4 regions of the Mesorhizobium sp. M0802 genome follow, and region 1 is predicted to be linked to each of the others. Evidence: predicted binding sites of a transcription regulator. Region 1 holds the regulator's gene; each other region holds the start of a gene.
The links. The regulator PhoB, encoded in region 1, activates phosphate uptake and scavenging genes when phosphate is short. The targets are predictions, from matches to a motif close to TGTCATNNANCTGTCAT.
Positions count from the first base shown of each region.

Region 2: NKI10_RS10450 (PhoX family protein) is a predicted target of PhoB. The motif match lies at 1,881-1,897, and genes of this name have one in related genera.
Region 3: NKI10_RS19430 (LTA synthase family protein) is a predicted target of PhoB. The motif match lies at 2,001-2,017, and genes of this name have one in related genera.
Region 4: NKI10_RS24935 (bifunctional 2',3'-cyclic-nucleotide 2'-phosphodiesterase/3'-nucleotidase) is a predicted target of PhoB. The motif match lies at 2,476-2,492, and genes of this name have one in related genera.

Region 1 is NZ_JAMYOY010000004.1:325,218-329,430, forward strand. It holds gene pstA (phosphate ABC transporter permease PstA) at 1-33, shown strand, start outside; gene pstB (phosphate ABC transporter ATP-binding protein PstB) at 51-875, shown strand; gene phoU (phosphate signaling complex protein PhoU) at 917-1,621, shown strand; gene phoB (phosphate regulon transcriptional regulator PhoB) at 1,638-2,327, shown strand; gene NKI10_RS09710 (ROK family protein) at 2,358-3,593, opposite strand; gene xylF (D-xylose ABC transporter substrate-binding protein) at 3,859-4,213, shown strand, end outside.
Region 2 is NZ_JAMYOY010000005.1:145,461-149,673, reverse strand. It holds gene urtA (urea ABC transporter substrate-binding protein) at 1-1,126, opposite strand, end outside; gene NKI10_RS10455 (hypothetical protein) at 1,440-1,835, shown strand; gene NKI10_RS10450 (PhoX family protein) at 1,953-3,866, shown strand; gene NKI10_RS10445 (GMC family oxidoreductase) at 3,931-4,213, opposite strand, start outside.
Region 3 is NZ_JAMYOY010000014.1:12,150-16,362, reverse strand. It holds gene fabG (3-oxoacyl-[acyl-carrier-protein] reductase) at 45-782, opposite strand; gene fabD (ACP S-malonyltransferase) at 843-1,790, opposite strand; gene NKI10_RS19430 (LTA synthase family protein) at 2,068-3,996, shown strand.
Region 4 is NZ_JAMYOY010000020.1:113,078-117,290, reverse strand. It holds gene NKI10_RS24950 (Lrp/AsnC family transcriptional regulator) at 1-344, shown strand, start outside; gene NKI10_RS24945 (5-formyltetrahydrofolate cyclo-ligase) at 341-1,006, opposite strand; gene NKI10_RS24940 (NAD(P)/FAD-dependent oxidoreductase) at 1,187-2,452, shown strand; gene NKI10_RS24935 (bifunctional 2',3'-cyclic-nucleotide 2'-phosphodiesterase/3'-nucleotidase) at 2,593-4,213, shown strand, end outside.

The DNA of each region.
Region 1 (4,213 bases):
GTGCTCCGGCGCCGGTTCGAGCGGCGCTGGTAGAAAAAAGGCAATTTGGTATGAACATCATGACCGAACAGTCCCTTGAAAATGCAGTGGGCGACAAAATGAACGCCAAGTCGAACGAAGTCATCAAGATGCGCGGCGACAAGGTCGGCGTGTTCTACGGCGACAAGCAGGCGTTGTTCGACGTCAATCTCGACGTCCGCCAGAACCAGGTGACGGCGCTGATCGGCCCCTCCGGCTGCGGCAAGTCGACCTTCTTGCGCTGCCTCAACCGCATGAACGACACCATCGATTCGGCGCGGGTGACCGGCAAGATCACGCTCGATGAAGACGACATCTACGACAAGAACATCGATGTCGTCGAACTGCGCGCACGCGTCGGCATGGTGTTCCAGAAACCCAACCCGTTCCCGAAGTCCATCTACGAGAACGTCGCCTACGGCCCGCGCATCCATGGGCTGGCCAAGCGCAAGTCCGACATGGACCAGATCGTCGAGCAGAGCCTGAAGAAGGCGGCGATCTGGAACGAGGTCAAGGACCGCCTGCAGGAGCCCGGCACCGGCCTGTCCGGCGGCCAGCAGCAGCGCCTGTGCATCGCGCGCGCCATCGCCGTGTCGCCGGAGGTGATCCTGATGGACGAGCCCTGCTCGGCGCTCGATCCGATCGCCACCGCCCGTGTCGAGGAGCTGATAGACGAGCTGCGCCAGAACTACACGATCGTCATCGTCACCCATTCGATGCAGCAGGCGGCGCGCGTCTCGCAGCGCACGGCGATGTTCCATCTCGGCTATCTCGTCGAGGAGGGCGCCACCGACAAGATGTTCACCAACCCCGACGACAAGCGCACCCAGGACTACATTACCGGCCGCTTCGGCTGAGCCGTCCGGCGGGTGAATTTTCAGGCACGAGGACCAAGATCATGGGTGAACATACCGTCGCCTCCTTCGATGAAGAGCTCGGGCAGATCAGTAAGCTGATCCGCGACATGGGCGATCTGGCCGGCTCGATGGTCAGCGGCTCGACCAGGGCGCTGCTCAATTCGGACAATGCGCTGGCACAGCGTGTCGTTTCCGACGACGCCATCATGGATGCGCGCCAGCGCGAACTGGACGACCGCGCCATCACGCTGATCGCCAAGCGCCAGCCGATGGCCAACGATCTGCGCGCCGTGGTCGGCTCGATCCGCATGGCGGGCGACCTCGAGCGCATCGGCGATCTCGCCAAGAACATCGCCAAACGCGTCGGCACCGTGGGCTTGAGCGTCACGCCGCGCGACCTCTCGCACTCCATCGATGCCATGGCGCAACTGGTGCTGATCCAGGTGCAAGGCGTCGTCGAGGAATATGCCGCCACCCATGCGGCAGCTCTTGCAAAACTCAGGAATGACGACGAGCGCATCGACGTCAAATACACGTCCGTGTTTCGTGAGCTTTTGACCTACATGATGGAAGACCCTCGCAACATCACCGCCTGCACGCATCTCTTGTTCTGCGCCAAGAATCTTGAGCGCATCGGCGATCATGTCACCAACATCGCCGAAAATGCGTATTATGTGCTGACGGGCCAGCAATTGCCCGCCAATCGTCCGAAGCAGGACGAGACGGCGATGGCCACGCCGGCCTGATGAGGGTGAACTGCCTATGATCGCGCCACGCATCATGGTCGTGGAGGACGAGGAGCCGCTAGGCGTGCTCCTCCGCTACAACCTCGAATCCGAAGGCTATCAGGTCGAGGTGGTGACACGCGGGGACGAGGCCGAGATCCGCCTGCAGGAAAACGTGCCCGATCTCCTGGTGCTCGACTGGATGGTGCCGGCTGTCTCCGGCATCGAGCTCTGCCGGCGGCTTAGAGTGCGGCCCGAAACCGAGCGGCTGCCGATCATCATGCTGACCGCGCGCGGTGAGGAAAGCGATCGCGTGCGCGGCCTGTCCACCGGCGCCGACGACTATCTGGTCAAGCCATTCTCGACGCCGGAGTTCATGGCGCGCGTGAAGGCGCTGCTGCGCCGGGCCAAGCCGGAAGTGCTGTCCAGCGTGCTCAAGGTCGGCGACATCGTGCTCGACCGCGAGTCGCACCGTGTCTACCGCAAGAAGAGCGAGATCAGGCTCGGACCGACCGAGTTCCGGCTGCTCGAATTCATGATGCGCCATCCCGGCCGCGTGTTCTCGCGCAGCCAACTGCTCGACAATGTCTGGGGCGAGACGATCTATATCGACGAGCGAACCGTCGACGTCCATGTCGGGCGCTTACGCAAAGCGGTCAACAACGGCCGCATGCCGGATGTCATCCGTACCATTCGCGGCGCCGGCTACGCGATCAGGGAAGACTAGGATGCTGCGCGTCGCGCCGTTGCCGGCCATTCAGGCGACATGCTTGCCGGATTTGGCCTGAATGCCCGGCGCGAAAATCTCCTGATCGACGAAGCCGAGCGCGCGCATGGCACAGCCTTCGCGGATCAGCGGCAGCTCGTTGGGCTCGGTGTCGAAGGAGATCGATTTCGAGTGCTGGCCGCCGGCGGTCTGGGCGATCGCTTCGCGCAATGCCGGTTCGATCAAGTCGAAGGCGGCGGCGCTGACGCCGACCATGGCGACGGGTGCCGGATCGATCAGCGCAAACAGGCTGCCGAGGCCGAAGCCGAGCGCCTCGCCGGCCTTGCGATAGGCTTCGCGCTCCGGGCCGTCGGTTTCGCGGGCGCGCGCGGCGAGTGCGCGCATATCAACGTCGCCGATATCGACCGGCTCGGCATCCTCGCCCATCATTTTGGCGCTGCGCCAGATGGCGTAGTTTCCGGCATAGGCCTCGACGCAGCCGCGCCGCCCGCAGCGGCAGAGCGCGCCGCCCGGACGGTGGATCATGTGGCCGAACTCGCCGCCCGAGGAATGGGTGCCGGTGAACAGTTCGCCTTTCAGCACCAGTCCCATGCCGATGCCGTGCGACAAGAGGATGGCGATAAAATTGTCGCGGTAGCGCTCGGGCTGGCGCCATTGCAGCGCCACCGCCATCATATTGCAGTCGTTCTCCATGGTGGCCGGAATGCCGAATTCCGCTTCCAACATGTCGGCGAAGGCAATGTCGGTCAGTGGCGTGATTGGCGACCACAGCATGGCCCGCGCCTGCGAATCGGTGATGCCCTGGATGCCCATGGCAATGCGGGCGATGCTCTGGACGTCCAGGTCCGGGTCCTCGAGACGCCGCCGGACGATTGCTACGCATTCGCCGATCAGTTCGTCGCGCGGCATGGTCAGCGTGTCGAGCCGGCGCTGTTCTTCCGCGACCACCTGGCCGGCATAGTCGATGACGGTGACGGAGAGGAAGTTCAGCGACAGCACCACGGTCATCACCGCCGCCGCTTCCGGATTGAGGCCAAGGCCGACCTGCGGCCGGCCGCGTTTCAGTGCGCCGGTCTCGCCAGGTTTGCCTTCAATCAGGATGCCTTCTTGAATCAGATCAGACGAGATTGCCGATATGGTCGAGTGGCTGAGGCCGGTGGTCGCCGCAATCTCGGTCCGCGACGGCTGGCCGGCCCGGCGCACGGCTGAAATCACCATCGCACGGTTGCGACGGCGCAGATCGTCGTGGCGGATTCCAACCGACATTTGTTTCCTCCCGGCCTCCTCGCGCCTCATGATAGTGAAGGCGTTCGACGGCACCAGCCAAATATTGGCAGACGCCGGCAGCCCTGTCATTGTTTATTGCGGAGCTCGAAAAAATCCGGCAAGGCCGTCAGAATCCATCAGAATCGATGTTGACAGCGCCTTATCATTGAACCAGTATTTTTTCGAGGCTCGAAAAAATGGAGCCTCTGTGTGCCGGCCCTCGGGCCGGTTTTGTCGCGCCGTGCGCGGCGCAGGGAGGGTTATAATGAACAGATTTGCAGCCGCCATGCTGGCGGGCGTCGCCATGTCGCTGGCGCTGGTCTCGGTCGCGCAGGCGAAGGACAAGGTCATCGGCGTGTCGTGGTCGAACTTCCAGGAAGAGCGCTGGAAGACCGACGAGGCGGCGATGAAAACGGCGATCGAGGCTGCCGGCGACAAGTACATTTCCGCCGACGCGCAGTCCAATCCCGGCAAGCAGCTGACCGACGTCGAAAGCCTGATCTCGCAGGGCGCCAACTCGCTGATCATCCTGGCGCAGGACGCCTCGGCCATCGGCCCGGCGGTGCAGAAGGCGCTGGACGAAGGCATTCCGGTCGTCGGCTATGACCGCCTGATCGAGA
Region 2 (4,213 bases), on a different contig from region 1:
TCAGCACCGGCTTGGTGATGTGATGGTTCGGCATCATGGTCGAATAGCCGCCGGTGAGGTTCGGCACGGACACGCCGACCATGGCGTCGATGACCTTGTCGGGATCGGTGGTGCCGGCCTTCTCGACCGCCTTCACCCACATGTTGAAGCCGATATAGTGGGCTTCCATCGGGTCGTTGGTGGTGCGCTTGTCATTCTTGATGAACTTGTGCCAGTCGGCGATGAACTTCTTATTTTCGGGTGTGTCGACGCTCTCGAAATAGTTCCAGGCGGCGAGATGGCCGACCAGCGGCGCGGTGTCGAGACCGGCCAGCTCTTCCTCACCGACCGAGAAGGCCATGACCGGGATGTCCTCGGCCTTGATGCCCTGGTTGCCGAGTTCCTTGTAGAACGGAACGTTGGCGTCGCCATTGACGGTCGAGACGACGGCGGTCTTCTTGCCGGCAGAGCCGAATTTCTTGATTGCGGAGACTTCGGTCTGCCAGTCGGAGAAGCCGAACGGCGTGTAGTTGACCATGATGTCTTCGGCGGCGACGCCCTTGGCCTTCAGATAGGCCTCGAGGATCTTGTTGGTGGTGCGGGGATAGACGTAGTCGGTGCCTTCCAGCACCCAGCGCTTCACCGAGCCACCGTCCTCGCTCATGAGATAATCGACGGCAGGAATCGCCTGCTGGTTCGGGGCGGCGCCGGTGTAGAACACGTTGCGCTCGCTTTCCTCGCCCTCATACTGGACGGGGTAGAACAGGATGTTGTCGAGTTCCGAGAACACCGGCAACACCGATTTGCGCGACACCGAGGTCCAGCAGCCGAACACGGCGGCGACCTTGTCCTTCGAGATCAGCTCGCGCGCCTTTTCGGCAAAGAGCGGCCAGTTGGAGGCCGGATCGACAACGACCGCCTCGAGCTTCTTGCCGAGCAGACCGCCCTTGGCATTCTGCTCTTCGATGAGCATCAGCATGGCGTCTTTCAGCGTCGTCTCCGAAATCGCCATGGTCCCCGATAGCGAATGCAGAATGCCGACCTTGATCGTGTCTTCGGCGGCCTTGGCCGGAGACGACATCGACAGGCCGGCGGCGATCACGCCCGCCGAAAACATTTTTGTTATTGTGGAGAAATTACCCCTCATACCGAAGACTCCCAAGCTGTTTGATTGCACCGCGACAATGCAAAGCAACTGCCGTGCCAAACGCGAAGGCGCCGCTCACAAAGATGGAATAGCCGAGCGTTATCAGCCGGTTGGTATATTAGCCTGGAGAAACAACAAAGGCAGCCGGTAAAATTGATTGAGGCAAATTTGCGCAGCGCACACGACTTTTGCCTAATTTTCGCCCAATTGAGACAAATGCCTAGTTTTTGATCTCCGGCCGTGGGTTCCGGGCGAACAATGTTGCGGCACCGCGCAAAAATAGGGCAAGCTCGCCCTTCAAAAGAGAGACGTCATGACATCTCGCATCTCACGCATTTCCGGCATCCTGCTGCTGATGGCAACGAGCGGCGCCGCGCGCGCCGATTTCAGCGAGGGCAAACTTCCTGACGGCACCTATCATTGCGAGGTCTACCTGCTCGGCGCCTTCCTCAACCTCGGCGACATCACTATCAAGGGCAATGTCTATACCGGCCCGGTGACGTTCGGAACGGCGCTGCAAGGCTACAACTATCAGATGAACGCCAATGGCGAGATCACCTGGCTCGGGCCGCTGGGCGGCTATACCACCGGTGGCAACTCCGTCTCCATGACACAGGCAACACTGGACGGCGAGACCGCCCCGTCATTCGACATCATTCTGAAGCAGCCCGACGGCGCCTTCACCGCCTCGACCTGCACCAAGGGCTGAGCGATGCGTAGTGCCGCGCCCAGTTGCGGCAAAACCTTCCTCTTATGTCATGTGAATGTTGCCTAAGCAGACTAGGGCAACGGTGCGCCGCAACATCCACCCTGAGAGGCAGACACCATGGCCAATACACCGTCTTCATCCTCCCCCGTCATCCGCGAAATCATTGCCGAGCGCGTCTCGCGCCGGTCTCTTTTGAAAGGCAGCCTCGCCTCCGGCGCGCTGATTGCCGGCGGCAGCTTTGTCGGCTCCTTGTTTGCCGGCGAAACGCATGCCGCCGCAGCGCAGTCGACGCTCGGCTTTCCCGAGCTGAAGCGGGTCTACGACAAGACCCATGCCGCCGCCGAAGGCTATGAGACGACCATCGTCGCGCGCTGGGGCGACCCGCTTGCAGCCGGCCTCGCCGAATTCGACGGCAACAAGGTCGCGGCGGAGGAACAGGAAAAGCGCTTCGGCTACAATTGCGACTACATCGCCTTCATGCCGCTGCCCAAGGGCACGGTGAATTCCGATCATGGCCTGCTCTGCGTCAACAACGAATACATCTCGCCCAATGTGATGTTTCCGGGGATGACCGAGGGCGATGCCGGCAAGACGATGACCAGGGAACAGGTCAATCTCGGCATGGCCGCGATGGGCCATTCGATCCTCGAGGTGCAGGTGAAGGACGGCAAGTGGGAAACCGTGGCGGACAGCCCGCTCAACCGCCGCATCACCGCCAACACCGAAATGACCGTTTCCGGACCGGTTGCCGGCCATGCGCTGATGAAAACTTCGGCCGACCCGACTGGCACGAAAGTGCTCGGCACCAGCTATAATTGCAGCGGCGGTTTCACCCCCTGGGGTACGGTGCTGACCTGCGAGGAAGGCGTGTCCGACATTTTCGGCGGCGACCCGAAAAAGGCGCCGACTGCCGACCTGCTCGACCGTTACGGCTTCGACGGCTCCGACATCTATGGCCGCGGCCGCTTCCATGACCGCTTCAACCTCGACAAGGAACCGAACGAGGCCAACCGCTTCGACTGGGTGGTCGAGATCGACCCTTACGATCCTCAGTCCAGGCCGGTGAAGCGCACGGCACTTGGCCGCATGTCGCATGAGGCCTCGACCGTGGTCCTCAACAAGGACGGCCGCGTTGTCGTCTATATGGGTGACGACGACTATTTCGAATATATGTACCGCTTCGTCTCGGCCAAGGCCTATGACAAGGCCAACCCGGCCTCCGGCGCCGATCTGCTCGACGATGGCGTGCTGTCGGTCGCCCGCTTCGATGCCGATGGCTCGATGACGTGGCTGCCGTTGGTGCACGGCCAGGGCAAGCTTACCGTCGAGAACGGTTTTGCCGACCAGGCCGAGGTGCTGTTGAAGACGCGGTTTGCGGCAGATGCGCTCGGCGCCACGCCGATGGACCGGCCCGAGGACATCGAGACCAATCCGGTGACCGGCCGCGTCTATGCGGTGATGACCAAGAACAAGAAGCGCGACCGGTCAAAGGTCAATCCGGCCAACACGCGGCCGGAAAATCTCTGGGGCCATATTGTCGAACTGATCCCGCCCGGCGGCCGCGGCGCGGATGCCGACCACACGGCGGAAAAGTATGCCTGGGACCTGTTCGTGCTCTGCGGCAACCCGAAAGATGCCAAGGTCGGCGCCACTTTTCATCCGGACACGTCGGACAATGGCTGGTTCGTCTGCCCCGACAACATCACCTTCGACCCGGCGGGGCGGCTGTGGGTGGCGACGGACGGCGCCAATGATTTCGACCTGCCGGACGGCGTCTATGGCGTCGACACCGAAGGTGCGGCGCGCGGCCTGCCGAAGCTGCTGTTCACCTGCCCGCACGGCGCCGAAGCGACCGGCCCGTGCTTCACGCCGGACGGCACGACTTTGTTCCTGTCGGTGCAGCACCCTGCGGAAGATGCCGAGACGCTCGACAAGGCGCAGACGCTATGGCCCGATTTCAAAGACGGCCAGTTGCCGCGACCTTCCGTCGTCGCCATCCGCCGCAGGGACGGACAGCCGGTCGGCGCATAGTGAGTCCTAGTGAAAAAGGCGGAACGCGCCATGCGCGTTCCGCGTAGCGATCCGGGAGGACGGCTCAGATCGTCTTGGCCGACATTTGCGAAGCGATGTATTCGGCCTGGCGGATAGCCAGCGACACGATCGTCAGCGTCGGATTTTCAGCCGCACCGGTCGTGAACTGGCTGCCGTCCGACACGAACAGGTTCTTGATGTCGTGCGCCTGGCCGTGCTTGTTGACGACGCCGTCTTCCGCCTTTTCGCTCATCCGGTTGGTGCCGAGATTGTGGGTTGAGGGATAGGGCGGCGTCGGGAAGGAGCGCGTCGCGCCGACCGCATCGTAAAGCGCTGTGGCCTGCTTG
Region 3 (4,213 bases), on a different contig from region 1:
TTTCACAAGCCGGCCATGTCTTCTTATCACCCGGCAATATCCCGTCAGATCATGGCCATGCCGCCGTTGACATGGATGGTCTGGCCGGTGACGTAGGCTGCCTCGTTGGAGGCGAGATAGGCGACGGCCGACGCCACTTCACCACTCGTGCCCATGCGGCGCGTCGGGATCGCGGCCATTATCGCGTCTTTCTGCTTGTCGTTGAGCTTGTCGGTCATGGCCGATTCGATAAAGCCCGGGGCGACGCAGTTGACGGTGATGTTGCGGGTGGCGATCTCCTGCGCCAGCGACTTCGACAAGCCAATCATGCCGGCCTTGGAGGCGCAATAATTGGTCTGGCCAGGATTGCCGGTGACGCCGACCACCGAGGTGATGTTGATGATGCGGCCATGGCGGCGGCGCATCATCGGATGGGTCAGCTCGCGGGTCAGCCGGAACACGGCGGTGAGGTTCACCTCCAGCACGCTGTCCCAATCCGCGTCCGCCATGCGCACGAACAGGCCGTCCTTGGTGATGCCGGCATTGTTGACCAGTATGTCGACGCCTTCGAGTTCGGCTTCGGCCTTCTGGCCAAGCGCCTTGACCTCGTCACGGTCGGCTAGATTGGCCGGGAACAGCTTTACCCGGTCGCCGAGTTCGCCGGCCAGGGTCTCCAGTTTCTCGATGCGGGTGCCGTGCAGGCCGACAATGGCGCCTTGCGCATGCAGCACCCGGGCAATCGCCTCGCCAATGCCGCCGGATGCGCCGGTGACGAGCGCCTTGCGGCCGGTCAGTTCGAACATTTTCGTCTCCTGATCTTAAGAGAACACCCTTCCCACGGGAGGGGTTGAATCGCCAGTGGATTATGCAAGCGCGGCCAGCGCCGCCTCGACATCGGCCGGCGTGCCGACGGCTGACGTGGCGATGTCGCGGTTGATCCGCCGCGCCAGGCCGGAAAGCACCTTGCCGGCGCCGATCTCAAAGAGCGTGGCGACGCCATTGGCGCCGAACCACTCCACCGTTTCGCGCCAGCGCACGCGGCCGGTGATCTGCTCGACCAGGCGGCGCGCGATCTCGTCGGGGTCGCTGGTCGGGACTACAGTGACGTTGGAGACGACGGGCACCACCGGTGCATTCTTGGTCACCCCGGCCAGCGCCTCGCGCATGACATCGGCCGCCGGCGCCATCAGCGCCGAATGGAAGGGGGCCGAGACCTGCAGCATCAGCGCCCGCTTGGCGCCCTTTTCGGTGCACAGTTTCGCGGCGAGTTCCACCGCTGCCCTGGCCCCGGAGATCACCAGCTGGCCGCCGCCATTGTCGTTGGCGATCTGGCAGACCTTGCCGGATCCCGTTGCGGCCTCGGTGCAAGCGGCTTCGACGTCGGGCTGTTCCAGTCCGATGATCGCCGCCATGGCGCCCTCGCCGGCCGGCACCGCCGCCTGCATGGCGTTGCCGCGGATGCGCAGCAGCCGGGCAGCATCGGCGACCGAAAGGAAACCGGCCGCGGCAAGGGCGGAATATTCGCCGAGCGAATGACCGGCAACGTAGGCAACCTTGTCCTTCAGCGAAAAGCCGCGCGCTTCCAGCGAGCGGATTCCCGCCAGCGAGACCGCCATCAGCGCCGGCTGGGCATTGGCAGTCAGGGTCAGCGCCTCTTCCGGGCCTTCCCAGATCAGTTTCGACAGCTCTTCGCCCAATGCATCATCGACTTCCTCGAACACCCTGCGTGCCTGGGGGAAGGCGTCGGCGAGGTCCTTGCCCATGCCGACAGCCTGGCTGCCCTGTCCCGGAAAGGTGAATGCGACGGCCATTTGGGCGCTCTCCAGCGGCTGATTTTTCCTGCCTGTGACGCAAGGCGGACCGTCAAGTCAAGCCCGGAGGCGGCATTTCGGCTCTCGCTTGAACCGGAGCTGACCTCGAGTCGCTGTTCCCAAAGGCTTTTTGCCGATCACACCTGATGAAAACCGCTCACGAATCGTTTGCTGGCTCTTCTTATTTTCGCCACAGGCGCTAGCTTTTGCATGACAGTTCTATGACAGAACGGTGGCGCGAGTGGAAATACGCGTTGCTTGGGCCGGGGGAAGAGACGTGGCTAGGATCAGGAAGGGCGCGGCCGTACCCGCGCCACAGTTCTTGGAAGACGATCCGTCCACCGGCTACCTGCCGGGGCGCAGATGGCCGGTCATCCGCTACGGTCTGGTCACGCTGCTTGCCTCCGCCATCCTGGTGTTCGCCATCGAATGGATCGTGCGCGGCGACTTCTTCGGCACGGTCGACTTCTTCCTGCAGCCATTCAAGCCGGGCTGGACCACCATCATTGTCTTTGCATTGGTGCTGATGGGACTGGACGCCGTGCTTGGCCGCAGTCACCAGAGCCTGATGATCGTGGCGCCGCTGACGCTGGCGCTGGCCTTTGTCGGGCATCAGAAGTCGCATTATCTCGGCGATCCGCTCTACCCAACCGATTTTCTTTATTCGCGCCAGATCATGGCACTGATGCCGCTCCTGGTGCGCGAACGGCCCTGGACGGCGCTCGCCATGGCGGTCGGCATCGTCGCCGGCCTGTCGCTGCTGATCTATGGCTGGCGGTTGTGGCGCCGCAAGGTTCCGATCCTCAGCCGCAAAGGGCGGCTGGCGCGGCTGACGCTGGCAGTGCCGCTGCTCGCCTTCTTCGTCTCGATCATGGACTACGCCACCTTCTCGTGGACCCGCGACCGGCTGCAGATCATCCCGATCATGTGGGACCAGAAGGAGAACTACGCCTCCAACGGGTTTGCGCTGGCCTTCGCGCTCAACGTGCCGATGGCGCATGTCTCGGCGCCGGCGGGCTATTCCGACAAGGCGATCGACGCGATCGACAGGCCTGCTGTGACGGCCTCGGTACCGGATGAGAAACCCGACATCATCGTGGTGATGAGTGAATCTTTCTGGGATCCGACCAAGCTGCCCGGCGTCACAATCACGCCTGACCCGATCCCCAATGTGCGGGCGCTGCGTTCCGGCTATATGTTCTCGCCGGAATTCGGCGGCATGACCGCCAACATCGAATTCGAGGCGCTGACCGGCTTTTCCAATGCCTTCCTGCCGGCGGGCTCGATCCCCTACCAGCAATATGTGCGCACGCCGACGCCGTCGCTGGCGACCTTCCTGAAAAGCGAGGGCTACCGGGCGCGCGCCATCCATCCGGGCACCAACTGGTTCTGGAACAGAGGCGCCGTCTATGCCGATTTCGGTTTCAACGATTTCCGCTCGGAAGAGACGCTGCCGCCACTGGAAAAGCGCGGGCCGCTGGCTTCCGATGCGTCGATGACCGACGAGATCATCGCAGAGGCCGACGCCAGCGAGCGGCCGGTGTTCTTCTTCGCCGTCAGCCTGCAGAACCACGGTCCCTACGAGCCGTACCGCTATTACAATCCGACCCACAAGGTCGTGGCACCGATCAGCACGTGGGCGCGGGAATCGCTGCTCAGCTACGCCGAGGGATCGGCCGATGCCGACCGTGGCCTCGAGCGATTGATCGAATGGGCGAAGAAGCGCGAGCGGCCGACGGTCATCGCCTTCTTCGGCGACCATCTGCCGCCGCTCGGCCCCGTCTATGTCGAAACCGGTTACCTGAAGGACAATGTCGCGCCGCGCAAGGAACCGACGCCCGAGGCGGCACTGGAGCATCATCAGACGCCGCTGGTCATCTGGTCTAACCGCACCGGTCCGGCGCAGGATATGGGCGCCGTGAGCCCAGCCTTCCTGCCCTACCATATCCTTACGACGGCCGGGATCACGCACCCCTACTACACCGGCTTCCTGGGCGCGCTGCGCGAACGCTATCGCGTCGTCGACCGCAATCTGCTTCTGACACCGTCAGGTGAGGCCACGGCGGACTGGGCGCGGCAGAAGGATGTTGATCCGGCGATCAACGATTTCCGCCTGCTGCAATACGACATGATGTTCGGCAAGCGTAAGGCGGCTCCGGACTTCTTCCCCGAAACGATCAACGGTCGTACCCCGCATACGAGTTGATGCCTGGTATTTTTCCAACCCTGCGACGCCAGGACGCTGTCCGGAGCATGCGTTACCCTTGCCTTCCAGCCAATTTGCTATATAGACGCCCGCAATCTGCCGGTCCTTGCTGGGGGCTGAACGGAGGGCCGGAGGTTTTACCCAAAACCTTCGTGTGAAGCCAGAAGCGCTTCCGCCTCCCGTGTCTCCGCTCTCGACCGTCTCGAAATGCTCCTTT
Region 4 (4,213 bases), on a different contig from region 1:
AGAAATCCGGCACCATCCGCGGCTATCACGCCCGGCTTTCGAATGCAGCGCTCGGCCACCAGATGACGGCGATCGTGCACATATCGCTGTCGGGACAATTCGAAAAGACGCTGTCGGATTTCGAGGCGGCGATCAGGCGCTGCCCCAATGTGCTGTCGTGCCACCTGATGTCGGGCGAATACGACTACATTCTGCGCATCGCCGCCAAGGATTTGGTCGACTATGAGCGCATCCACAAGGAGTGGCTGTCGGCAATGCCGCATGTGACCAAGATCAACTCATCGTTCGCCTTGCGCGAGATCGTCGATCGCACGGCGATGGGGATGAAGCCGGAACTGGCCTAGCCCTGAGCAGCCTCGGTCACCAGCCGGTCCATCGGGATGTCGTGTGGCTGCGGGTAGATGGTGGCTATGCGCTGCAGTTCGTAGCCGACGCCGATGACCAATGGCTTGAACGGCATGGCAGCCAGCGTGCGGTCGAAGAAGCCACCGCCATAGCCCAGGCGGTAGTTTCGCGGGTCGATGCCGACGATCGGCGAGATGACGATGTCGGGCAGCACCGGCTCGCCTTCGGCCGGGATCGGGATGTTCCAGATGCCTTTTTCCAGCCGGTCGCCGGGTACATAAGCGCGGAAGATCAGCGGCTGGCCTTTCTCGATCACGATGGGCAGCGCCGTGAGGCCGCCGCGTTCGTTGATCGACGCCATCCACGGCCGCAGGTCCGGCTCGCCGCGAAACGGCCAATAGAGGCTGACCATGCGGCCGGCAATGTCGCCGATGGCCGCGTCGAGCCCTTCGGCGATAGCCCGCGACATCGCCACCCGCGCATCGGCGGAAACCGCCAACCGTGCCGCGATCAGACGCTCGCGCTCGGCCTTGCGCCAACGGCGCACATCGGTCCAGTCGGTCAATGGCGCGCGAAATTCCGGATCGAGTTCGTGCATGAAGCAAGGCGGCGAAGAATATTGCGCCCGCCCTTTGCGATCTTTGTCATCGTCGTTGGCCATGCTTCACTCCCGTGGTTCCAGCCCTGCAAGGCTATACCCGTCCAGGCTTGCCGACATAGGCATTCGCGACATCCGGCGACGAGTCCTGGGCAGCCTTACGCGCGGCAGTCTAGCGCGCCGCGACATTGTTGCGGTGCACAAAAATCACTAGATAAAGAGAGACAAACAGGGGTGAATGCGATGAGTGAAACCAGCCATCATGTCGTTGTCGTCGGCGCAGGGTTCGGCGGTCTCGAACTCACCCGGGCGCTGGCCGGCGCACCCGTGCGCATCACCATGATCGACAAGCGCAACCATCACCTTTTCCAACCGCTGCTCTACCAGGTGGCGACCACCTCGCTGGCGACCTCGGAAGTTGCCTGGCCGATCCGTCATCTGCTGCGCAAGCGCGAGGACGTGACGACCCTGCTCGGCAACGTCACCGGCGTCGACCGTCCAGGCAAACGCGTGCTGCTTGAGGACGGCAGTTCTGTTCCCTACGACACGCTGGTGCTCGCCACCGGCGCGCGTCATGCTTATTTCGGCCACGACGAATGGGAGCCTTTCGCGCCTGGGCTGAAGACGCTGGAAGACGCAACCACCATTCGCCGGCGCATCCTGCTCGCCTTCGAGCAGGCCGAGCGCGAGACCGATCCGGCCAAGCGCCAGGCACTGCTGACACTGGTCATCGTCGGCGGCGGCCCGACCGGCGTGGAGCTTGCCGGCACCATTGTCGAACTCGCGCATGAAACGCTGCGCGGCGAATTCCGCAACATCGACACGCTTGAGGCGCGTGTGGTGCTGGTGGAGGCCGGAGACAGGATCCTAGCCAATTTCGCGCCAAAGCTGTCCGACTATGCGCGCAAGGCGCTGGAGCGGCGGGGCGTCACGGTCGAGCTTGGCCGCGCCGTCACGCGCCTCGATGCCGAAGGCGTCGTCTTTGGCGAGACGCATCTGCCGGCGCGAACCATCCTGTGGGCCGCCGGCGTAGCGGCTTCGCCCGCGGGAGAGTGGCTGGGCGCGCCGGTGGACCGGGCGGGCAGGGTAATGGTCGAGCCCGATCTGACCGTGCCGAACAGTCCTGAAATCTTCGTCATCGGCGACACAGCGCATGTCTTGCGGCCGGACGGCAAGCCGGTGCCAGGCGTGGCGCCCTCCGCCAAGCAGGAGGGCAAGCATGTTGCCGCGACGATCAGGGCGCGGCTGGCCGGCGATAGCGCGCCGCGCCCTTTCCGCTACAAACATGCCGGCGACCTGGCGACGATCGGCAAGTGGGCAGCCGCGATCGATTTCGGCCGGATCAAGCTCACGGGATGGTTTGCCTGGTGGCTGTGGGGCGTGGCGCATATCTACTTCCTGATCGGTTTTCGCAACCGGCTCTCGGTGTCGCTTAGCTGGCTATGGATCTATTTGACCGGCCAGCGTAGCGCGCGGCTGATCACCCAGGGCGATGATAACAAGGGCTGAGGTTCTCAACCGTGGCCAAGGATATTCATCCAGCCGTCACCTTTTGCTGATCGACTGACTTCCCGATGGACATGGCCGGTTTTCGGCGCGAAGCTTCCGCCCGGGCTGGGATCTTGTCACGTCGCTGGGAAGGAAAACCAATGCCGCATCTCAACTACCCCGTCTCCCGCCGTAGTTTGCTTGCCGGTGCGGCCGCCAGCGGGGCGCTCATCATGCTGCATCCGTTTTCCGCCCGCGCGCAGGCCAATCAGGCGCATCTGAGGATCATGGAGACCACCGACATCCATGTGAATGTGCTGCCTTACGACTACTACGCAGACAAAGCCAACGACACGATGGGCCTGTCGCGGACGGCCTCACTGATCGCGGCGGTGCGCAAGGAAGCCACCAATGCGATGCTGATCGACAATGGCGATCTTTTGCAGGGCAATCCGATGGGCGATTACATCGCCTATGAGAAGGGCCTCAAGGAAGGCGATCTGCATCCGATCATGAAGGGCATGAACCTGCTGGGCTATGAATGCTCGACGCTCGGCAATCACGAGTTCAACTACGGCCTGTCGTTCCTCGACAAAGTGCTGGCCGGGGCCAATTTCCCGTTCGTCTGCGCCAATCTGATCCGCGGCACCGAGCTTGCCGCCAACCCGCGCGACGACAAGCTCTACCTCAAGCCCTATGTCATCCTCGACAAGAAGATCAAGGACGGGTCGGGCGCCGAGCAGCCGATCAAGATCGGCATCATCGGCTTCGTGCCGCCGCAGATCATGGTCTGGGACCTGAAGAACCTGGAAGGCAATGTCAGGACGCGCGACATCGTCGAGGCGGCCAGGGCATGGGTGCCGCAGATCAAGGAGGAGGGCGCCGACATAGTCATCGCGCTCTCGCATTCCGGCATCGATATCAAGCAGGGCGACGGCATGGAGAACGCCTCCTTCTTCGTCGCCGGCGTCGAAGGCATCGATGCGGTGTTCACCGGCCATCAGCATCTCGTCTTCCCCGGCAAGAAGGATTTTCAGGCGCTCGAAGGCGTCGACACCGAGAAAGGCACGCTGCAGGGCAAGCCCGCCGTGATGGGCGGTTTCTGGGGCTCGCATATGGGACTGATCGATCTGCTTCTGGAACGGAACGGATCGAAATGGCGCGTAGCCTCGGCCACATCGGAGGCAAGGCCGATCTACCAGCGCGTCGACAAGGCAAACAAGCCGACGGTGGCGGACGACCAGCGCGTCGTCGATGCGCTGAAGGCGGACCATGAGGCGACACTTGCCTATGTCCGCCGACCGGTCGGCAAGACCTCGGCGCCGCTCTATTCCTATTTCGCGCTGGTCGCCGATGATCCGTCGGTGCAGATCGTCAACCAGGCGCAGAGCTGGTACCTCAAGGACATATTGAAGAGCACGCAGTGGAAGGACGTGCCGCTGCTGTCGGCGGCCGCACCCTTCAAGGCCGGCGGGCGCAACGGCGCCGACTACTATACCGACGTGCCGGTGGGCGACATCGCCATCAAGAACGTCGCCGACCTCTATCTCTATCCGAACACGGTGCGCGCCGTCGAAATCACCGGCGCGCAAGTGAAGGAATGGCTGGAAATGTCGGCCGGCATTTTCAGGAAGATCGAGCCGGGCAAGGCCGACCAGGCGCTCATCGACCCCGAATTCCCGTCCTACAATTTCGATGTGATCGATGGCGTCAGCTACGGAATAGACCTGTCGCAGCCGCCGAAATACGATGCCAAGGGTGGCGTCGCCAATGCCGGCTCGA